4 regions of the Paenibacillus hamazuiensis genome follow, and region 1 is predicted to be linked to each of the others. Evidence: riboswitches for the same ligand, from Rfam matches in the RefSeq annotation. Region 1 holds a riboswitch; each other region holds the start of a gene.

Region 1 (5,632 bases):
CCGAAGGGGGGCAATGGCGCCGGGGGGATGGAATATCCGACGCTGATCACCAGTTGGGCCGCCGAGGAAGAGAAGCCCGATCTGGAACTGGAGCGCGTGCTCGTTCACGAAATCGGCCATCAGTTTTGGTACGGCATGGTGGCGTCGAACGAGTTCGAGGAAGCTTGGCTCGATGAAGGCTTCACCTCTTATGCCGAAGATAAGCTGATGGAGGCGGAATACGGCGTACGTCCGAACCTGCCGGTCGAGTCAAGTTACATTACCGCACCGGAGCCTCTCAAGCAGCTTGCCTGGAAGTACAAGGGACACGACGAGTATGCGGAAAACGTGTACACCCGAGCCAAGCTGGTGCTCAAATCGATCGAACGGCAGGTCGGCCCGGAGCTTATGGAACGCATCATGAAAAACTACTTCCAGCAGTGGAAATTCAAGCATCCCACTACGGCCGATTTTCAGCGCATCGTCGAGGATACGACGAAGGCGGGCTGGGACGACTTTTTCAAGCAATATGTATTCGGCGGCATGATGACGGACTTCGCGGTCGACGGCATCCGCGTGAAACCGCTGGAGCATGACGGTCTCACGCTTTACGAATCGAGCGTGCTTATTCGCAAGCTCGGCGGCAGCTACGGCCACGTTCCGATCGTATTCCATTTCGCCGACGGCTCGCAAACCGGCAAAGTGTGGGAAGGCACCGAGAGCGAAGTCATTTTCAAGCTGACGCACTCCTCCCCCGTCGACTGGGTCGCCATCGATCCCCATTATACGAACGTGCTCGAGAACAAACATATCAACAGCTTTATGAGAACGAACGTGGACCCGAAGCTGGCGATGCGCTGGAATCTCGGCTCCGTCAAATTTATTGAGACCTTGTTCGGCTGGGTCGCATGGTGAGGTGAAGAAGATGCTAATAACAATCAAGGAAGGCTGGAACATGGCGTGGAAGCAGCCTTTCGCCGTCATCGCCCTGTTCGTTTACAATCTGATATGGGGACTTGTTTTATACAAGCTCGTCTACTCCATCATCGTTCCGCTGCTTCACCGTTATCCCGGAGCCGACATGGGCCGCGAAGCGGCCCGTCTCTTCTGGATCGAGAGCCAGTTTCAGCTGTCGAAAACCGACCTGCTCCAACCGTACCTCTGGTGGGCGTTCGTCCTGCTCGTCACCCGGATGCTGCTGACTCCGCTGCTGAACGCCGGCCTCTTCTTCTCGCTTCACCATACCGATCTCAATTCCGGCTATCGCTTCTTCCGCGGCATTCGCCAATTGGCCGTGCCGTTTCTCGGCCTGTACGGTCTTCGGATGCTGCTTACGCTCGCCCCGCTGTGGTGGGTCCTCCCTTCCGCCGCCGGCGTGCTGAAGACCCGGTTTACCTACGAGTCGATCGCGGCGGATCTGCTGCCGATCCTTGCGGCGTACCTGGCGTACGGATATCTCCTTCATCTGGTCTTCATGTACCTGCAGTTCTCGATAACGGGCGGCCGCCCCTCCTGGGAAGGTCTGCTCACGATGGGCCGGGGGATTTTGCCTGCTCTCGGCGCTTCCATCCTGCTGCTGCTCGTCGGCTTCCTCCTGACCGCGGTCGTCATGTCCGCTTCAATGATATGGGCCGGATTTTTCGCCCTGCTCGGGTACCAGGCATACCGGCTGGCGCAAATGTTTTGCAAAGTATGGGCCATTTCGGCCCAATACCGGATTTGGCTGGCGAAGGCGTAAATTGTCGAAATCGACAATCGTATAGATAGAGCAGGATTTGACACAGGATCGGGCTCCGTCTCTTTACAGAGGCGGGGCCTGATTCTTTTTTGCGCAGAAAACCCGCATAAAACAAGCGTTTGGCGATCTGTCGTCTGATTTTAAGAGCTAGTCCTAAAAACAGGTGATATTCGGAGATAAACGTACCTTTTTCGAGGTTTTTTGTGAAAATTTTGTGTCCCGAGCAGGAATTTCGCTTTTTTTGACGAATTTGAAGTACCAGCAACAAAATCAACAAGAAAAACTTGCCGAATTCCCTCACCAGAGGGAAACGGGGGAACCACTTCCGGGTGAATTGATCTCGATTTCAAGTGATCATAGGGAACCTTCAACCGAACCCTAAAGCTAACCTCGTAGGCACAGGAAGGGGAACTTGTTTTGAAAAAGTTTGCTGTACTCGTGTTTACCTTGGCGATGTCCGTCTCCATCGGAGCGGGCAGTGTTTTCGCGGAAACGCCGCTGAGCCAGGCGGTCAATTCGGTGATGGGAGCTCCGTACAAGTACGCGGGCACCACCGAGAAAGGCTTTGATTGCTCCGGCTACACGTCCTACATTTTCGCGAAATTCTTCAACACGAAGCTGCCTCATTCGTCCAAGGATCAAGCACAGGAAGGCACATGGGTGGACAAAGATGATCTTCGCCCGGGCGATCTCGTATTTTTCAATACGGATGGCAAAGGAATCTCGCATGTAGGGATTTATGTCGGGAACGGCCAATTCTACCACTCCGCCACCAACAAGGGAATCACCGTAACGAAGCTGGATGATTCTTACTACAAGAAACGTTACGTGACCGCCCGCCGCGTCCTTTCGGACGAGCAGTACGAGCAAGTCATGACCGACTCCCCGTAAGGAGCCGACCCGGTAAAGCCCCTCAGAGCGATCCCTTTTTGTGAAGGACGGCGCGCTCTGAAGGGCTTTATGTCTTTAGGACCGGTGGAAAAAAACCTCTCTTTGCCTCGTCCGCCAGCCAGTGTATACTATATTTATACCGTAAGAGGGGTCGAGTTCCGCATGCTTGCAGGAAGCAAAAAAATAAGAGAGATTCCCAGATATATGAAGCTTCTCCTGGCATTCAGCCTGCTGATCGGGGCCATCCCCGTGCTGGCTTTAGGCTTGTTTTCCTATTATATTGCGGCGGGAGACGCAGAGCAAAAGACGAAGGAAAGCCACATGCAGCTTCTTTCGCAGACGCAAATGCGCATCGAGCAGTCCATGAAGACGCTTGAGCTGACGGCTATTCAGTTTGCGAACTCCCAGCTGGTCACCTCGTCGCTGAGTGAAACGATCGACGTGACGGACCTGACCCGAATCCGAAACCTTTATACGGGTCTTTATAATCTGCAAACGCTTCCCGGAATTAACGAGGGTTATTTGGTCGACCTGCAGCACGACTGGCTGATGAGCTTTACCTCCGTTATTCCTTTGAGCGGGCATCCGCTGCATGACGATCTTGCGGCATATGCCAAGCGGCCGAACAATATGTTTTGGGATACCGGATACGCGCCGCCGACCGGCGGCGGCGACGGGAGCAGCAACCGGAGTGAAACGATTCGCATGGTGCAGAAGCTGCCGATTTTGCCCTTCACCCAGCAGCCCCGGGGATTTCTGATCATCGAGATGCTGAAGACGCAGTTCCGGACGCTGATTGCCGGCAGTACGGAGCAGCTCGGTCGCATGTATATTTTGGACCGGGATGGGGTCGATTTTTTGGCGAAGAGCGATCAGGAGGTCGTTCCTTTTAATCCGATGAATGCGCTTATTTCCGAGCGGATTCGGCAGGTCGGCGAAACTTCGGGATTTCTGCACGGCAAGGTAAGCGACAAAGACATGGTCTTTTCTTACGTGCATTCGCCATACAACGGCTGGACTTACGTATATGCCATTTCGCTGGAGGAGATGACGCGGCAAACCCGCAAAATCGCCGTCGGCACCGTCGTGGCCTGCAGCGTCGTTTTCCTCGTCGTCGGCCTGCTTGCCTGGATCATCAGCAACCGGATGTACTCCCCCATACGGCGTCTGAACGAGATGACTCAAGCCGTATCGGTCGGCGTATCCGGCGGCAAGGATGAATTTTCCTCGCTGGAGGAACGGTTCCGCACGCTTTTCAGCGCCGGGCAGCAAATGAAGCAGCAGATGCAGGATCAATTTTCGCAGCTGAAGGAATTTCTGATGCTGAAGCTGTTTGCCGGGCAGCTGTCCGAAAGCGGTTTCGCCCATCGCAGCAAGCTGTACGGCTTCCCTACCGAATGGAGCCGCCTCGCCGTGCTGACGCTGCAAATCGATACGCTGCAGGACACGCGCTATCGCAGTCACGACCGGGAGCTGCTGCTGTTCGCGATTCATAACATCGCCTCGGAGCTGATTCCCGCTCATCTGAGGTTCAGCCCCGTGCTGCTCAACCAGTATCAGGTGACGCTCGTAAAAAGCGACCTGACAAGCGAGGTCGAGCTTAAGGAATATTATTACGGCATTGCCGAGCTGATCAAGACGAAGGTGCAGGAATTTTTGCAGGTCAGCGTCAGCATCGGCATCAGCCGCCCGTTTACCCGCACGTCCGATGCGGTGCTGGCTTACAATGAAAGCCTGGAAGCGCTGAAAAGCCGGATTTACCTCGGTCACGGAATGATTTTGCATTATGAGGACGCGCAGGCGGGCCTTAGCGAGATGGCCGCCGCCGCCTACACGCAGCTCAAATGGACGGAAGACCAGCTCGTACAGGCGCTGAAGCTCGGAGGCACGGAGAAAGCGATTCCTTGGCTCGATACCTATATCTCGGAACTGACGGCGCGCAATGTGAGCATTAACGAATACCCGGTTTTGATGATGCAGCTCGTCTCGCGGCTGTACCAGATCGTACAGGAGAAAGGCGGCACGGTCCATCACGTCCTGGGAGAGAGCGCCTCATACTCCGAGCTGATGAAGCTGAACACGCTCGAGGATATCGCGGACTGGTTCAAGCGCGATTTGCTGGAGCCGATCGGCGCTTATTTAAACCGGCAGGCGGAATCTCAGTACGTAAGCATCGCCAACAAGGTCATCCAGCTGGTCGAAGAGAGATACAATCAGGACATTACGCTGGAGGGCTGCGCCGCGGAGCTGAACTTCCATCCGGTCTACTTAAGCCGCGTGTTCAAGAAGGAAACCGGCATGACCTTCAGCGAATACGTTTCGGAATACCGGATGAGGCTCGCCAAGGAATGGCTGGAGACAACGACGATGAAAATTTCGGACATTTCGGACAAGCTGAATTACTCGAATACGACCGCTTTCATCCGCATTTTCCGCAAGGTCGTCGGCATGACGCCGGGACAGTATCGGGAACGAAACGGTCAGCATGAAGTGTGATTCCCCAAAGAGCTTCGAATAGCCTCCGTTTGGGCAGGAAAGACGCCGTCTTTCCGCTTAAACGGAGGCTTTTTTCGCAGATTTACCGGAACGTTGCTTTCGGTATATGCAAGGTTGCATTCGGTTAACTCCGCCCGCTCAGGCATTGCAGTTCCGGCAAGCATCCGGTGTTCGCAGCAAGAAGTTACATCCGGTCAATAGCATGTTTCCACACCTTCATTGATAATGAAACCATGCAGCGAAGATGATGTGAGACAATGAAAGGAGGCTGCGCGGTGAATACCCAAGCGAATGCCGAAATCCGCACGAAAGAAAGCGCATACAAGCTTAGGTGGTTGAAGGAATTGGCGAAGGATCGCTGGCTTTACTTAATGGCTTTGCCGGGACTCGCGTATTTTTTGATTTTTAAATATGTTCCGATGTACGGCATCATTATGGCCTTCCAAGATTTCAAGCCGCATCTCGGCTTTTTGAACAGCCCTTGGGCGGGGCTTAAGCATTTCGAGCGCTTTTTTGGCGAGGACCAGT
Region 2 (5,632 bases), 3.3 Mb from region 1:
GAAGTGAGCGAAAGAATGTGGGAAGTCATGGCGTAAACAGCCGGAGTCTTCAACGTTACATTTTAAATCCCGTCCATTGGGCGGGATTTTTGTTAGTGTTAGAACTTTTGCGCAGCCAATTTTGTGGAAAGGGGGATTTGATTTTGGCATCATTTTCGCATACTCGTTCTTTGCTCTGCCGATACTACTATTCATACAAAGTATGCACAACAAGGGAGGGCCTCATTTGCATCGCCGGAGTCTGATTTTGTCTTTATGCTTCGCATTGGCGGCTCAACTGCACGCCGGTTTGCTCGAAACGCCGGCCATTGCAGCCGCAGGCGAGCAGGTGGATCGCGTAGAGCAAACGGAAAGCGGCACATACGAAACTCAAGGCTACAGGTCGGGGCGTTCCACCTATTCCCCGTCCCGCGGCGGCACGACGACGGCCCCGCGTACAGGAGCGGGATATACGACGGGGCCGCGCAACCCGAATACGGTTGGTACCGGGAACCCGCGCAATACGGCTCCCGGCGGAGCGGCGGCAACTCCGGCCCGAACGGGGTTCGGAGGTTTTTTCGGCGGGCTTGCCGCAGGGACGCTGCTCGGCAGCCTGTTTCATCCGTTCGGCTGGTTCGGTGGAGGAGGTTACGGCTATCCGGTCAATACCGGTTTTTCTCTGCTCGGAATTGCCTTTTGGGCGGTTGTTATTTATTTCGTATACCGCTGGGTGCGGAGAAAAATGAAAGGAAATTATTAAAGCCTTCCAGGCGGGCAGTTCGCCCGCTTGAAAGGCTTTTTTTTAATACCCAAACTATTTGCCGTACGTTCGCTGCATCAAATCGGTCACGGTAACGAACTGGTAGCCTTGCTCCTTGAGCTTCGGCAAAATTTGCCTGAGCGATTCCACCGTCTGGCTGCAATCCCCTTCGAGGTCGTGAAACAAAATGATATCGCCGTTATGCACATTACTCAGCACGGTATCGACGATTTTGCGCACACCCGGCCGCCTCCAGTCTTTCGTATCCTGATACCAGGACCACATGACGACGGTAAAATGGTCCTCGCGCGCCAAATCGATCAGCGCATCGTCGTAAAATCCGCCGGGAGGCCGGAACACGTGAGGCATTTGCTCGGTGATGTCGAAAATGACCTCCTGCGTTTGGCGAATCTCCTCCTTCAGCTTGTCGGGAGATACGTTTTTCAAAAAATGGTGATCAAACGTATGATTGGCGATTTCGTGACCCTCGTTCACCTCGCGAATAGCGATTTGCGGGAACGACTGCACCCTTTTGCCCAATACGAAAAACGTCGCCTTGGCTCCATGTTCCTTCAGGAGGTCCAAAATTTGCGGGGTGTATACCGGGTTAGGGCCATCGTCGAACGTCAGTGCGATAAGCTTCTGATCCGTCTCGATATTAAAAACAACCTCGCTGCGCGGTCCCGCGACAGCCGGCGGTGCGCCGGTCAAGCAACCGCAGAGCAATAACACAGCCATCCGAAGTTTCCATGACTTCAAGGCTCCGCCCCCCTTTGTAAGCACATCTCGCCTTTGTATTATCTCATAGGGGAAAATGTCCTTATGCATGACAAAAAAAGCAAGAAAAAGCAGCCGCACGGGGATGCGGCCGCTTTTTCGAGCTTATTTCTTCAACACGTAAATTTTTACATTTTGAATACCAAACTCGGAAGCTTTTTTTTGTGTGCCGGGGACAAAAATGTCGATCCTGTTGCCTTTGATGGAGCCGCCCGTATCCAGCGCTCTGGCCATCATGCCACCCTGCGGAAGGCCGTCATAGCTATAGCCTTCAATATAGACGAGCGAGCCGAGAGGGATGACGTTAGGATCCACCGAAATGGTGCCGATCCGCAGAGGGTTGCCGAAATAATCGACTGCCGCTCTGCCTCCGTTTTCACTGGCAGCGCCGGTGTACGCCGTCGCTTTCGCCTCGACGATTTTATCGTACTTCGGGGCGTACCAGGCCGGAGCGTGATATTGGCCGTCCTCGTTCAAAATCGCGATCCGATTGTCCGGATCCCATTGTACCCGGATTCCCATCGTTTCGGAGATGAAGCGAAACGGAATATAGACGCGGCCGTTCAAAATGCGGGCCTGCGTGCCCAAGCTTACCTTGTTGCCGTCAACGACAGCGGTGGAATCTCCCGTCGTTAAAGCAATTGTTTTCTTTTTGCCGGCGATGGTTAATTTGATTTGTTCGCCCGTCTTTTGCCAATCGATCGAATAGCCGAGCTTGTCCGTCATCGTACGAACCGGAACTTGCAGCTTGCTGTTCTCGTCCACAAAAGGCTCCGCATCGGGAAATTGCACAAGCTCATCATTAACTTGCACCTTCACGTCATCTGCCAAAAGCGGTTCGGCCTTAGCCGGGGCAGGGGCGGACAAATGTAAAGAAACCATCGAGCAGACTAAAACCAATCCTGCTATCAGTTTGTTCAAAGCTTACCTCCTATTGCCTCCGAGGTTAGTTGACGGGTTCGGGAAGAGGTTTCCCTAGCTTGAATAATCTTGCATTCACCCCAATTGCGAAGCGTCCCCCGTACCAATACTTTCCGTATTGGATTCGACACTTTATAAAAAGTACCACAGTACCCGAATGGTTTCAATGTATAAAATGTGCCAATTGCTTCCTATAATCACCAATTCGTCTGAAGGCAGACATTTAACCCGGCTGCATTGTCTTTTATAGGCGGCTGCAAATGGAAAACAGCTCCCTTAAAGGCAGGAAGCTGTTTTCGAAAGGGATCGGTTATTATCCGCGGTTTTCGCCCGCCCTTCCCCGGTTGAACAAGCCCAGCAAGCCGAGCAGCCCAAGCCAGCCGACCCAATCGTAATTGGTCCGGTTATCCACAGAGGTGGCGGTGTAGCTGTTATCGCGATACGCGGTTCCGCGCTGGCCTCCGTACGTGATGCCGGTAACGGAGCCGTCGGCGGCATATCCGATCGAATTGGGCCGGATGTTATCCCCTCCTGCATACCCGGTCCCCTGCTGGGCGGCAAAATTGCGGACCGGCGTCGCATCGGTGCCGCGGTTGCCGAGACCGGCAGGCCCTGTTCCGTTATTGCCGAAAGTGCCCAAATGACCCGCCGTACCGAGCGAACCGTACGGCGTGTAATCGCTATTGTTCGTGACGACATTATTGCGGGTGGTTGAAGCGGAGGAAGCCGTATTTGCAGAAGCCGATTCCGCGGATATGACCGTCATCGGCAAACCTGCCATGAGCAGCACGGCGATAGCAACGCTTTTCAATGCGTTCATGAAAGTCGCTCCTTTATTAAGATTAGGTACACCTATATCTTTTTTCAGGAAGCGGCTGCTTATGCGAACGGGCGATGTTTAAAAAGCGAAGCTGAGCTGCACCGGTTTCTCTTCGGACGCTTCGTCTTCGTCGCCTTCCCGTCCCGAGTACGGTTCGTACGAGATGAATCCGTACTCTTCCAATAAGGTGTTGACGCGGGCGATTCCTTCTTTCCGGTAATCGGCGGGCAAATAAGGAGACGATGCGTAAAAACGAGCATACTCCTCCACCAGGTGTGGGTAGCCGGTACGCAAGGTCTGGAAAAACCAGACTTTGACATCCCGGGTATTCAGGCGTAAATACGACGGCATGACAAAGCGCGGCGCATAAGAGCGGGCTTCGCCGAGCAGCCGGCGCAGCTCGTCCTCCGTATCCATCAAAAGCGGCAAAATCGGAGCCATAAAAATTCCCGCTCGGATACCCATCTCTCCCAGCCGGCCGATCGTTTTCAGCCGTTCAAGCGGGGAAGGGGTGAACGGCTCGAAGTCCCGCCATATTTTAAGATTGAGCGTATTGAGGCTTATATTGACAGTAGCGTCCGGGATCGCTTGAAGCAAATCGATGTCGCGTAATATGAGCGGAGAGCGCGTCGTCACGCTGACCGGGACTCCGTAGCGGGCGAACAACTCCAGCGCTTGCCGGGTCAGCCGGGCTTTCGCCTCCACCGGCTGGTACGGGTCGGTCGCCGTGCCGACGGCGACTTTGCCGAACTTCTTTAACCCGCCGCGGCTTCTTGCCGCTTTCCGCAGCTGCTCTTCCAGCGCCTCGGGCACGTTTTCCTTGATAAAAATATGCTTTTGGAACGTATCGTCCGTCTCCATGCCGAGAAACGAATGGGTGGAGCGGGCATAGCAAAAGCTGCAGCCATGCTGGCAGCCGCGATACGGATTGAGCGACCAGGAAAAAGGCATGGAAGGGGCCGTTACTTGGTTCAAAGCGGTTTTCGAGCGGATATGTTCAAAGGTTACCGGTTTGCTCATCGTTTTCCACCTCATAATAGCGAATATATGTTCGTATTTAATGTATCTTATCCGAACGGTTTTATGCAAGTGGAAAAAACAGGACCTGCCGCATAAGCTTGCGGAAACAAGCAAAAAGTAAGGTGGTGTTCGGCAGGTCTTTTGCAAAAGGAGGTGCAACAGATGAACGCGACGACGCAATCCCCTCAGGCGCAAACGATTGGAGCCGTCAACTTGGCGACGCATGAGATTTTGGAGATGAGAGAGCTTTTGTCCAGCAAAAATGTTTGCCTGACCAAATCCGCAACGATGCAAGCGCTGGCTTCCGACCCGGAATTGAAAACATTGCTTCAACAGGATGTACAGCAATCCAAGCAAGCAATCCAGGAGCTTTCCGCAATTTTATCCAAAGTATGACATAACCAATGACGAACGGAGATGATCTTATGAATACGCTGCTGGAAAATATGACGGGGATGGGCAGCATGACCGATCAGGTGATCGCAAACGATTTGCTGATTGCCGCTAAAACGGGCATCAAGGATTGCGCGGTGGCCCTTACCGAGGCGACGACGCCGGAGGTTCGGCAAATTTTGAAAAAGCAGCTGGACCAAGCGATTTCTTCCCACGAAAAAATTTCGGCTTACATGATCCAAAAAGGACTGTATCACCCGACTCAGGTGAAACAGCAAATTCAGCTGGATTTGCAAAACGCCCAAACCGCGACAGGTTTGGCATAATTTGAATTTGAAGTCCCCGCGGCTCCCGGAAGGGGGCCATTATTTTTTTGTCAGGAAAAAATTTGAAACAAATGATGAAATCCTCTCGTTTGTTATTGGGGGGTGATGATCAATGAGAAAGTGGCTACTTATTATCGGTGTTTTTATGAGTGCGGCGGCGTGCAGTACAATTTCAACTCCGCCGGAGCCTGTTGCCGAAAATCGCGATAATCCGAACATCAAAGCGGGTGACTTTTCAATCCCTGCCTCTGAGCAGAAGCAATCTTTTTCGGCAAAAATATACGTCCCCGGACAGGTAAAAGCAAATGAAGAGTTCGTCGTTGAAGCCTCGCTGGAAAACTTGTCCGACAATGATTTCACAATGGCGCATGCGGCAAAAATTTTTTATTTCATTATAAAGGACAGCAGCGGCAAGACGGTGAATACTTTTGTTATGCCTGAGGTGGGAATTACCCGTCCGTTCCCGGCAAGGGCAAAATTTGCCGAAACGTATACATATAAACTTGAAAAACCGGGACATTACGAGGTAACGGCGACGGCCGAATTTGCGATTGAGGATAACCGGTTTCAAGTGAAAACGAACACAGCCGGTTTTGAGGTGACCAGATGATCCCTAACGGGTGAACAAAAAAAGCC
Region 3 (5,632 bases), 330 kb from region 1:
CCCGCAAATATTCGCCGTAACGTGCATCGCCGCTGTCGACGCGTTTCTCATCCGGTCCGAAGAAGTAGATCTTGTCCGCGTCGACGCCGACGTACACGATCTGGTCCACGGAAAATAAATCCTCGGTGCACTTGATCATAAACGAATGCCCGCCCGTGCGAACCTGGTAAATCGTTTCCGATCCGAGCATTTCCCGCGTGACGATCTCCCCGCGCACGGTATAGAACTTATCTCCGGGCTCTGTGGATAACACGGCGCTCTCCGGGCGAAAACCGAACTTCACTCCGCCTTCTCCAAGCTCCGCCACATTCATCGGCGGCACCCCGATAAACTGGGCGGCGAACAGATTGCTCGGGCTGCGGTAAATCGTCTCCGGCGGCGCCTCCTGCTGAATTTGCCCGCGGTTCATCAGCACGATCGTATCGGCCATGGACATCGCCTCCACCTGGTCGTGAGTTACGTATACGAACGTCGTACCGAGCTTCTTGTGCATTTCGATCAGCTCGATGCGCATCTGAACCCGCAGCTTGGCATCGAGGTTGGAAAGCGGCTCATCCATCAGAAACACCGAAGGTTTCTTCACCATGGCGCGGGCCAAGGCGACGCGCTGCCGCTGTCCGCCGGACAACGTCGACGGCTTGCGGTCCAGGTAATCGCGCAGTCCGACGGTTTCGCTGATGCTTTCGACGAGACGGGTTCTTTCCTCTTGGGGAACTTTATTGTTTTTCAGGCCGAATTCAATATTTTCCCTGACCGACATCGTCGGATAGATCGCATAGTTTTGAAATACCATCGCCACTCCCCTTTGTCCGGGGGCGATGCGCGTAACGTCTTTGCCGCCGATAAGAACCGATCCCGAGGTTTGCTGGTCAAGCCCGGCGATCATGCGCAGGAGGGTCGTTTTCCCGCAGCCGGAAGGGCCTACCAGTACGGTGAATTTGCCGTCCTCGATCTTGAGGTCCAAATCTTTGATGATGACGTTGCCGCCAAACGACTGCGTCACTTTTACGAACTCAATTGACGCCAAGAGCAGTCCTCCTTCTGCAATTTCCAAGTTTTCACATTGGAAAACTTTGAATTTTACTTTGTCCAGAATAGCTTGGCATTGTTTTCCGAATGTTACCCGAATGTGAAGATTAGGTAAAGATCAATGTATGCGCTTCCATTTCATCTGCGATGCCCATCGCCCTCCATTAACAACAGCCGGGTTTTATGATACAATCCTAAGTATCGACTTCCACTGTGTCACCAGTGAAAGTCGAGGATTGTTTTTTTCCAGTCCCGGTGAGCCATGGCAGATTCCAAAGCGCCAGCAAGGTCGTCTGCCGTGCTCACCACCGTATATTTTTCCGGAATGAGTTTTCTGAGCGTGTTCTGACATTCCGGTTGTTCCATCACCTTCAGCACATCCTCGAAGTCTCGAATCGAGCTGCGGCTGCTGCCGTGGATCGTAATCCCTTTCTCCAGCACGTCCCGCGTATTGATCGGCACATGCTCCTCGCTGACGCCCATCGCCACGAGATGACCTCCGGGCCTCAAGATATCGATCCCCTGATTAATTGCACTTTCGCTGAACCTTCCGCCCGTGCACTCCATCACAACGTCGACTTTCCAGCCGGCCTTGAAATCGTAGCTCTGCACCATTTCCGTCTCGGCAAAATCGAATTGATCCAGCTTCTCCCGAATGGCACCGAACACAATGAGCCGGTCCTTGCCGACGCCAAACGCATGGTGCAGCATCGCTGCGGTCAAATAGCCGACCGGCCCGTCGCCGAATACCGCGGCGCTGCCTTTATCCAGCAGATGGCTGATTCCTCTCGCCGCCCGGTACGATACGCTGCACAGTTCCGCGAGCACGGCAATCTCATCAGGGATTGATGAAGGAACCGGAATCGCGCAAGCTTCGGGAATGACAAGCCTGCTTTGGGCGATCCCGTCGAAGCCGCTGCCCATAAATTGCGAGCGGTAGCAGTAGTTGTCTTCAATTTCGTTTCGGCATGCCGGGCAGCATTCTTCGGGAGGGATATCTTGGAGCAGGTATCCGGGCAAATTCGGAACGACGACAACTCTCTCTCCTTTGGGGAGCTTGGATGAGGCGCTTTCCGCGATCGTCCCAATTCCTTCATGCAGCAGCGCCATCGGCAGTTTTTTCGCAAGCACTTCCGGCTTGCGCATGCCTCCGAAGTAGCGAAGGTCGGCGTGGCAGATGCTGGCGATAGTAGGCTCCACCGCGACATAACCGCTGCGCAGCTCCCTTTCTACAATCACCTCTTGAACCTCGCGCGGTTGGGTCAACCGCCATGTTCGCGATTTCACGGTGCCGGTTGTTGAGCTTGCCACTAACAGAAACACCTCCGTATGTTATTCGTAAAAGTATATGAATTTCCGGCCGCCGAAGCGGTCGCGAAAGCTTCACCGAAGGGTCAGGCAAGAAGCACGTTGATGCCGGCGTCGCGAAACGGCTTGGCCTCGTATTCCGGCAGCTCCTTGTTCGTAATTAACGTATGAATGGCCGAATTCGGCGCGACCGTGTGCAGCGACAGCTTGCCGATCTTCGTTTCGTCGGCCACGACGATCACTTCCTGCGCGGCGCCGATCATTCCCTGTTTGGCCGTCACAAGCTGGGCTTCGGGATGCATGAGGCCATGCTTCGGATGAATGGCCGGCGTGCCGATGAACGCTTTGGACACGTGCAGCGACCGCAGCACCTGATCGGTAAACATTCCGTTCAGCATGTAGCTGGAAGGATACAGCTCCCCTCCGGTTACCGTCACTTTCACTCCCGGCGCATCGCGCAGCTCGGCCGCCACGTTGATGTCGTTGGTCACTACCGTCAGATTCGAGCGATGGACCAGGTTTTTGGCGATGTGCAGCGTCGTTGTGCCGGAGTCGATGATGATATGCTCGCCGTCCTCGACCAGATTGGCCGCCAGCTTGCCGATGCGCATTTTCTGCTCGAGCTGCGCATGCGAACGCTCGTTAAACGGCGGCTCGTTATGCGTCAGCTGCTCCACAATGACTCCGCCGTGCGTTCGTTTGAGCAGTCCTTCCTGCTCAAGCTCCGCCAAATCCCGGCGAATGGTCGCTTCATGCACGTCGAATTCGACGGCCAAAGCCACCACGGAAGCGACACGGTGCTGCCTGACATGCTCCACGATTCTCAGCTTTCTTTCTGCCGCCAACACTTGCGTCACCCCTCACCCGCAGAAACAAACATCAAAATCGCTTCTTTTTGTTTATTTTATGTTCATTTATGCTCGTATTACATCTTTAGAGTAACGCCATACTGTCAATCTTGTCAATATGCTTTTATTTAAAAGGGGCACGTACTGCGTATTTTCAAATTCATTTGCGCAAAAATAAACATTTCATGGCGCGATGCCGCGCGTCTTGGTATGAAAACTGGCGAAAAAAACGCCGCCAGGTCCTTTATTAGTGCTATTTGTCCGTTTGTTGGGAGTAGCGGGGGAGGTTCTGCCCGCTGCTTGCGGTTGAAAATAGAAACGCCGGGCCTTATGGGTTATACTGGAAATCGGCAATAATGAATTGCGTAATTCAAGGAGGCTTCTGCAGAGCCTCCTTGAAAAACAAAATGGATGGGGGAAGTTATGAAAAATGAAGTAAGTTGGAGATGATCAATGAAATTATGATGCCGCGGCCGCTCCCCGTTATGTCACAGCACGATTTTCATCACATTCCACAGGGCATCGCATAATTCTTCCTCCCTTTCCTCCATCGCGGACATTCGTACGACCCATTCCTCCGAATCCCGCTGCATGCAAAAACCAGCTTCATGCTCAGTCAGGTATGCTATCATTTGTCCGACGGTTAATAGCGGGAGCGATTTATGCTTCTCCACCCCGTTTAAGTAATAAATCATTTCTTCATGATCGCCAATCGCAATATACTCCCCTTCTTCGGGAGCCCATTGCGTTCGCAGCTTTTCCTTTTGCTGATCGGTGAGCTCGTGCAGATGAGATGCGGATATTCGCTGGACCATACGCCACCTCCGGATGAAAGAATCGATGAAACTGCAAAAAGACCCAAATCCAGCCAGGACACGCGCGAAAAAATCACGCTAACCACCCTGAAGCCGCCATGGGTCCAAAAGAGACAAAAAAAGACCCGTATTCGGGTCTGGTCTTTTATGCAAAAAAATATGCACATTGTAAAAAGGCGACCCATCCACTGCTGACGAGGTTAGCTGCCGGGCTCGGGCAAAGATGGTCCCCTACATGCCAGAATGCATGATTCGCCCCAAAAACGTTGGTTCCCCCGCTTTCCGGATCATCCGGAAATTAAGCGTAACTTAATCATATAAATCAACCACGATCAAGTCAATATGTTAAATATTTACTGGGTTAATCACTTTCTAGCACGAATGCCGCCGCTTACCCCGCTCCGCCCTTTCTGGTCAGCCGGAAAATATACTCCTTCCCGGACTCTTCGGACACTGCCCTTTTCCGGGGCGGCTTCGGTTTCCCTCCGTACTGTTTCGGTTTAATCGCGAACATGGCGAGCAATGCGGCCAATACACCAACCCCGGCCATCGTAAAAAAGAGCATCCTGTGCGTTTGCTCCATCAGCAAAGAGGCGACCGGCGGATCGGCGGCCACCCCGATAAACCTCATGCTGCTGTAAATGGAGGATACCGTCCCCCTCTGCTCCTTTACGATCCCTTCCGTGATCATCGCATCGAGGCAGGGCAAAGCCATTCCGATACCGATGCCGCCCAAGGTCATGAAAATAAACAGCATATAGATCGAGTCGCTGCGAAACCATCCGCATACAAGCATCGCCGCCGTTGCCAGAGACGCGCCGAAAAAGTTGACCCATTTCATCCGCCGCTTGTTTTCCCCGATCCACTTTCCTGCCGTAAATGAGGACAAACAAAGCGCCGCCGTCGGGATCGCAAGCAGGGCCCCCTTGAAAACACCGTCGATGTTATATAGATCTTCGAGTATTTGGGACAAATAAAATAACGCTGCAAAGAGGACAAACATGAAGATGCCGCCGATCGCAAAAATCGCATAAAGCCAGCGGCCTTTTTCCCCAAATACCTGTTTGATCGATTTGAGAAACCGCCCGAGGCTTGGCGGCTCTTGCTCCCGCTTTTTCGGCACCTTGACCAAAAAACCGACCATGACAAGCGAGACCAGGCAAAATACCGGTATCGCAAAAAATGGAACATACCACACGACTGCAGCCAAAAGCGAACCGAGAATCGGACTGAGCACTTTGCCGAACGTATTGGCCGTTTCGATCGCCCCGAGTCCCTCGCTTACGTCCGATTCTTTTTTGAACATGTCGCCGACGAGAGGCATGACGATCGGAGCCGCTCCCGCCGCACCTACTCCCTGCAGCAGCCGCCCCAGTAAAATCCATACGTAAGCATGCTCCAGCCATAGGGCGGCAATGCCGGACAAGAGCCCTCCCGCTCCCGCTACAGCCAGGCTTGGGATGATCACTTTTTTCCTTCCGTATCGGTCGGAAAGAAACCCTGCAATGGGGATCAGAAAAATCGCCACAATCGAGTAAACGGTAATAATCATGCTTACTTGAAAGGAGCTGATCCCCAGTTCTTTGCGAATGGCGGGAAGAATCGGAATGAGCATGGAATTGCCCAATGTCA
Region 4 (5,632 bases), 2.3 Mb from region 1:
CTCATCGGCATGATGGTGATCGTCAGTATAACGGCGGATACGGGGGTATTCAAATACATCGGCGTCTGGTCGGCGAAAAAAGTGAAGGGCGATCCGGTGCGCCTCCTTATCGCTCTAGGCTTGGTAACGGCCGTCGGCTCGGCGTTTCTCGACAATGTCACGACCGTGCTGCTGATGGTGCCGGTGACCTTCAGCATTACCCGGCAGCTGCAGGTGAATCCGGTGCCGTACCTGATCTCGCAGATCATGGCTTCCAACATCGGGGGCACCGCAACGCTGATCGGAGATCCGCCGAATATTATGATCGGCAGCGCGGTGAAGGAACTGACCTTCATGGCGTTTATCCATAACCTGAGCCTGATTGCCTTCCTCATTTTATTCGCGACAATTCCGCTGTTGGTCTGGATTTACCGCAAGCAGCTTAAGACGACGGAGGAGCTGAGGCTGAGCGTCATGGATCTCGACGAGAAGGCGGAGATTACCGACCCGAAGCTGCTCAGGAAGTGCCTCGCCGTATTGGGACTTACGATCGGCGGATTTTTCGTGCATCAGATCGTTCATCTGGAATCCGCAACCGTCGCTTTGGCCGGCGCCTTTCTGCTGCTGCTGCTCACCGGCGAGCACCATATGGAGGAAGCGCTCGCCAAAGTCGAGTGGACGACGATCTTTTTCTTCGTCGGTTTGTTTGTCCTCGTCGGAGGTTTGATTGAAACCGGGGTCATCGCGAAGCTGGCGCAGTATGCGATCGATGTCACCGGAGGCGATGTGGCCAAAGCGTCATTCCTGATTTTGTGGATGAGCGCGATTGCTTCGGCATTTTTGGACAATATCCCTTTTGTGGCGACGATGATTCCGATGATTCAGGAGATGGGGCTGATGGGGGTCGACCGCCTGGAGCCGTTGTGGTGGAGCCTGGCGCTCGGCGCATGTCTCGGCGGGAACGGCACGCTGATCGGGGCCAGCGCGAATTTGATCGTAGCCGGTTTGTCCTCCAAGGAAGGGCACCCGATTTCGTTTATGACCTACCTGAAGATCGGCTTCCCGCTTATGATTATGTCGATTGTGATCGCTAATCTGTATATTCTTATCCGATATTTGTGAGGTGGCGATGCTATGATCTCATACGATTATGACAAGAAATGCCTGGAGATTTCGGAAAAAAGTAACGGTCCCGACACGGAGTTTCGCATTCGGATTTTATCTCAAGACCAGGACGGGCAGGAAGCGGCTCAGGCGCTTAAGAAAATTCGCTACGATTTCGAGCGGAACGACGTGCTGACCGATGTTTTGTTTTACGTTCACCCGAATCGCGATTACCAAATTATCGTGCGGAAGGACTATTATTTGGACTTCATGCTCAGCTTATTTAAATACGGCCTTTTGTCACAAATCAGCCATAATTCGTGAGAGAATGCAAGCAAAGGTGAGAGCAAAAGCTATGTAAGCGTTATTTTCAGCCGCCGTGAATAACGCCAACGTCAAGCTGATCTTTTTCCTGTTTTACTTTCCTTCATACGGGGAGTAAACTTCATTTTGCAACTGAATATGAAAAACGCTGAATTTTCCCTGAAACCATTCGGGAAAAGCGGGGGAACCAAACGAAATATGGGGTGAATCGGGCGTCATCCGCGCCCGTAGAGCTGCTTCTCACGGCTCGAATCCGACAGCTAACCTCGTAAGCGCTCGTGGGAAGGATAGAACAACCGGTGACAAAAACACAAGGTGCTACCCTTGTGTTTTTTTGTTGTGCGCTCATCCTGCAGCGATATTCAGGCAACGATAACAGGAAAAAGGATTGGATGAGATGACTGAGTATACGTTGAAAAGGCTGTTATTCGGAAAACCGCTTAAGACCAGCGAGCTAGAATCGGAAAAAATGCCGGTTTGGAAGGCGCTGCCGATCCTGTCGTCGGATGCGCTCTCCTCCGTGGCTTACGGCACGGAGCAAATATTGCTGGAGCTGGCCACCGTCGGGATCGCCGCGTTTTATTTTTCGCTGCCCGTGGCGATCTCGATCATTTTGCTGATCGGCATTCTGGTAATGAGCTACCGTCAGGTGATCGAAGCGTATCCGCAGGGCGGCGGCGCCTATATGGTCGCCAAGGAAAACTTGGGTATGACATGGGGACGCCTGACAGGGGTGTCGCTGCTGATCGACTATACGCTGACGGTAGCCGTCTCGATATCGGCCGGCGTTCAGGCGATTACCTCCGCTTTTCCGCAGGCGGTGCCTTACATCGTCGAAATCACCCTTTTGCTCGTATGGCTCATGGTATGGCTGAACCTTCGAGGCACCTCCGAATCCGGCAGCGTGTTCGCCCTGCCGACTTATTTCTTTATCGGCTGCGTGCTGCTGCTGCTCGGCAAAGGCGCCTGGGACCTTGTCACCGGCGCCGAAGCGGTATCGACGGAACTGGCGGTGCCTGAGGTAATGCCGCAGGGGTTGACGCTGTTTGTTCTGCTGAAAGCTTTCTCCTCGGGCTGCTCCGCTGTGACCGGGATCGAGGCGATTTCCGATGCGGTGCCTCATTTCCGCACGCCTTCGACAACCAACGCCAAGCGCACGCTCGTATCGCTCGGAGCGCTGCTGTCGGTCGTCTTCGGCGGTATCACTCTACTGACGCTCGCCTACGGCATAGCCCCGGATCCGCAGGGACATACGTCGGTGCTGTCGATGGTGACGGAGCATGCATTTGGCCGCGGCACGGTGTATTATGCGACGCAGTTCGCGACCATGCTGATTTTGACGTTGGCGGCGAACACCAGCTTTAACGGGTTTCCGATACTGGCGTCGATCATGGCGACGGACAAAAACTTCCCGCGCATGTTCGCCAATCGCGGGGACCGGCTTTCCTACAACTACGGCATCGTGACGCTCGGCATATTGGCCAGTATATTGCTGATTATCTTCGGCGGCAAAACCGATGCGCTGATTCCGCTGTATGCGATCGGGGTGTTTCTCTCCTTTACGCTGGCGCAAAGCGGACTTGTCCGAAAATGGTTCACGGAAAGGCCTAAGGGCTGGCGGCGCAAGCTGACGATCAACGGAGTCGGAGCGCTGTTGTCGCTTGTCGTGCTCATTATTTTCAGCGTCACCAAATTCGCCGAAGGCGCCTGGATCGTTATTTTCATTACGCCGATCCTGCTTATTTTTATTACGAAAATATACCGCCATTATGAGGATCTTGCCGCGGAACTGCGCATATGTCTGGACGACCCGGTTCCGCAAAAGGAATCGGTCATCATTATTCCGATCGCCGGCATTCACCGGGTCGTGCAAACAACGATCGCCTATGCCAAATCGCTTTCGCCGAATGTGATCGCCTTTTATGTGGCGTTTAACGACGAGGATGAAAAGAAGATGGAGGAGAAATGGGAAAAATGGAATCCGGGCGTGCGGCTTGTCATCTTTAAATCCCGTTACCGCGCGATCATTAAGCCGCTTATCGAATTTGCGGACAGAATCGATTCGCACGTCAGCGAAAGACAGACCGTCATGGTGCTGCTCCCCGAATTCATTACTCGCAAATGGTGGCACAGGCTGCTGCACAACCAGTCGGCGCGGCGCATCCGGTCGAAGCTGCTGAAACGCAAAGATATGATCGTCGCTACGGTTCCCTACCATTTGCATGATTAAACCGGCATCCTGCAGCACGGCGTTATTTTCCGGCGAAAAAGAGAAGCCCCTTCTGCCATCAGGCGGAAGGGGCTTCGTCTTGAGGTTTTGAGGTTGGGATTCCATGTTCATCCGCTTTGGCAAGCAGAATGATGAGGTTGGCTGTTGGTAATGAAAATCATTATCAATTGATGATTTTATTTTAATATGGATGAGAATCATTGTCAATAGGAAAATCACATTACTTTTCCGGTTCGTTAGTGTCTCCCCACGTCAGGGAAATATGTGATATACTGGCGTTATTATCCTGTTTACTGGGTAGAAACGGAGCAATTTCTGATGAAGCAAGCATTGATGCCGGCACCCGCTTCGGCGGGATACAAAGATCTTCTGCGCGAAGGAAAGCTTTTTACGCCGATTTTCGCAACCGCCGTTTTTTTGCTTTACCATATGCCTGACTTCGGGCTGGGATCGTTTTGGAAAGCGGCGGGACTCGGTTTTCTAGGCCTCTTTCCGTTATTCGCAGCTTACTATATATTCGATTTTCCGCTGTTTTTGCGGAACTACTTATGGATTCCGCTGGCCGCTTTTTTGCTCATATGGCAGGCAACCGTCGTTTCATTGGCTGCTTTGACCGTCGTGCTTTATTTATTGTTTGTCGCGTTGTTTTACGCGCCTTCACGTTCACGTCTGCAGAGCCGTTCCTTAAGGCCGAATGTGCTGCACCTGTGGAAGCTCGCTTTGAAAAACAGCGATTCGACAAGCGGAAACGTCCAGGAGCAGCTGCCCAAATGTTTGCTGCTGGTTATGCTGTGGGACAAGTTCGCCGAATTCGGCGTTCAAGGACATACCGATTCGGGCGGCCGTCTGGCGCTCGTCGGATTTGCGCTTTGCATCGCCGTATACGGCTGGGCGATTCACCGGTATTTGTTCGACTGGAAGCCCGCCGAATCAAACGGGCCTACCCGCGGGCGCTTCCCGGCAGGCGGCGCGGCGATGGCCAAAAAGGTGATCGTCATCGTCATCGGCGGTTTGCGCAAGGAAAGCTTTGCTTCGGCGGAGACGCCTTTCCTCGACTACTTATGTGAAAACGGTACGGAGTACACACATATGCAAACGGTCTATCCGGCTCGCAGCACCGTCAGCTTCACGTCGATGCTGACCGGAACTTACCCGCGCGAGCACGGGGGCGGGACGGGCCTAATGAACAAGATAGGCCTTCGCGAGGAAACGATTTTCGATGCGCTGCGCAAGGTTGGAAAGATCGGGCTGCTCGTCGGAAGCGCTCCATGGCTGAACTCGCTGGGCGAAGATGGCGAACAGGCGGCTGCGGGGCGGCATAACGGCAGTGCGGACCGCAGCGTTATCGCACGGGCCAAACGTATCATGACGGAGCAATCTCCCGAACTGCTGGTCGTTCATTTGACCGAAGCGGAGCTTGCCGGGTACCGCAGCGGCATATCATCTGACGAATATGTGCAAAAAATCGAAGAAACCGACGAGCTCGCCGAAGAGTTCGTTCATTGGCTGAAAAACCGGGGTTATTTGCGGGACAGCGTGCTCGTCGTTTGCTCCGACCGCGGGCTATCGGAAGGCTTCGGCGGGCATGGCCATATGGATGAAAACGAACGGTTCGTGCCGTTTTTCCTGTTCGGTCCGCGCATCAAGCGGGGGCTGAAGGTGGGTACGTCGTTTTCGCTCATTTCGCTCGCTCCGACCGCGGCATATTTGCTCGGAGCGCCTTATCCGGGGCGAAGCCGGGGGGACGTGCTGGCCGAGGGCATGGATATGACGGAACGATGGGAGTTGGAAAGGCCGGCAAAGGCGGCGGCGAAAGCGGCGCCAAGGGTGCAGACGGAGGAAACGGAAGACGATGTCCCTGTGCGCATCGCGGCGGAAGAGCCTCGCGGAGCGCAGCCGGCTGAGTTCGCCGAACGGCCGGTTCCCGCATGGAAAGCGGCGGTGAAGCCGGCGGATTCGGCGGAGCCGGAAATCGCTGCCGCGCTGGCGGAGGAG

The links. A riboswitch is a leader RNA that binds a small molecule or an ion and turns the genes downstream of it on or off. The one in region 1 is predicted to bind cyclic di-AMP.
Region 2: another riboswitch for cyclic di-AMP. It lies ahead of MYS68_RS14715 (stalk domain-containing protein); the one in region 1 lies ahead of MYS68_RS29095 (C40 family peptidase).
Region 3: another riboswitch for cyclic di-AMP. It lies ahead of MYS68_RS27370 (hypothetical protein); the one in region 1 lies ahead of MYS68_RS29095 (C40 family peptidase).
Region 4: another riboswitch for cyclic di-AMP. It lies ahead of MYS68_RS18915 (APC family permease); the one in region 1 lies ahead of MYS68_RS29095 (C40 family peptidase).

The regions. Positions count from the first base shown of each region.
Region 1 is NZ_JALRMO010000001.1:6,630,453-6,636,084, forward strand. Features, by position in the region: gene MYS68_RS29085 (M1 family metallopeptidase) at 1-894, shown strand, start outside; gene MYS68_RS29090 (hypothetical protein) at 905-1,717, shown strand; cyclic di-AMP (ydaO/yuaA leader) riboswitch at 1,993-2,131, shown strand; gene MYS68_RS29095 (C40 family peptidase) at 2,135-2,608, shown strand; gene MYS68_RS29100 (helix-turn-helix domain-containing protein) at 2,813-5,104, shown strand; gene MYS68_RS29105 (ABC transporter permease) at 5,362-5,632, shown strand, end outside.
Region 2 is NZ_JALRMO010000001.1:3,320,970-3,326,601, reverse strand. Features, by position in the region: gene MYS68_RS14730 (hydroxyacid dehydrogenase) at 1-36, shown strand, start outside; gene MYS68_RS14725 (hypothetical protein) at 227-739, shown strand; gene MYS68_RS14720 (polysaccharide deacetylase family protein) at 794-1,498, opposite strand; gene MYS68_RS14715 (stalk domain-containing protein) at 1,622-2,437, opposite strand; cyclic di-AMP (ydaO/yuaA leader) riboswitch at 2,437-2,577, opposite strand; gene MYS68_RS14710 (hypothetical protein) at 2,751-3,257, opposite strand; gene MYS68_RS14705 (SPL family radical SAM protein) at 3,336-4,277, opposite strand; gene MYS68_RS14700 (hypothetical protein) at 4,440-4,673, shown strand; gene MYS68_RS14695 (spore coat protein) at 4,703-4,996, shown strand; gene MYS68_RS14690 (hypothetical protein) at 5,109-5,606, shown strand.
Region 3 is NZ_JALRMO010000001.1:6,300,082-6,305,713, forward strand. Features, by position in the region: gene MYS68_RS27355 (ABC transporter ATP-binding protein) at 1-1,027, opposite strand, end outside; gene MYS68_RS27360 (zinc-binding dehydrogenase) at 1,246-2,340, opposite strand; gene MYS68_RS27365 (DeoR/GlpR family DNA-binding transcription regulator) at 2,424-3,185, opposite strand; gene MYS68_RS27370 (hypothetical protein) at 3,674-4,000, opposite strand; cyclic di-AMP (ydaO/yuaA leader) riboswitch at 4,174-4,315, opposite strand; gene MYS68_RS27375 (MFS transporter) at 4,392-5,632, opposite strand, start outside.
Region 4 is NZ_JALRMO010000001.1:4,350,379-4,356,010, reverse strand. Features, by position in the region: gene MYS68_RS18925 (ArsB/NhaD family transporter) at 1-1,101, shown strand, start outside; gene MYS68_RS18920 (hypothetical protein) at 1,114-1,407, shown strand; cyclic di-AMP (ydaO/yuaA leader) riboswitch at 1,544-1,697, shown strand; gene MYS68_RS18915 (APC family permease) at 1,805-3,637, shown strand; gene MYS68_RS18910 (alkaline phosphatase family protein) at 3,956-5,632, shown strand, end outside.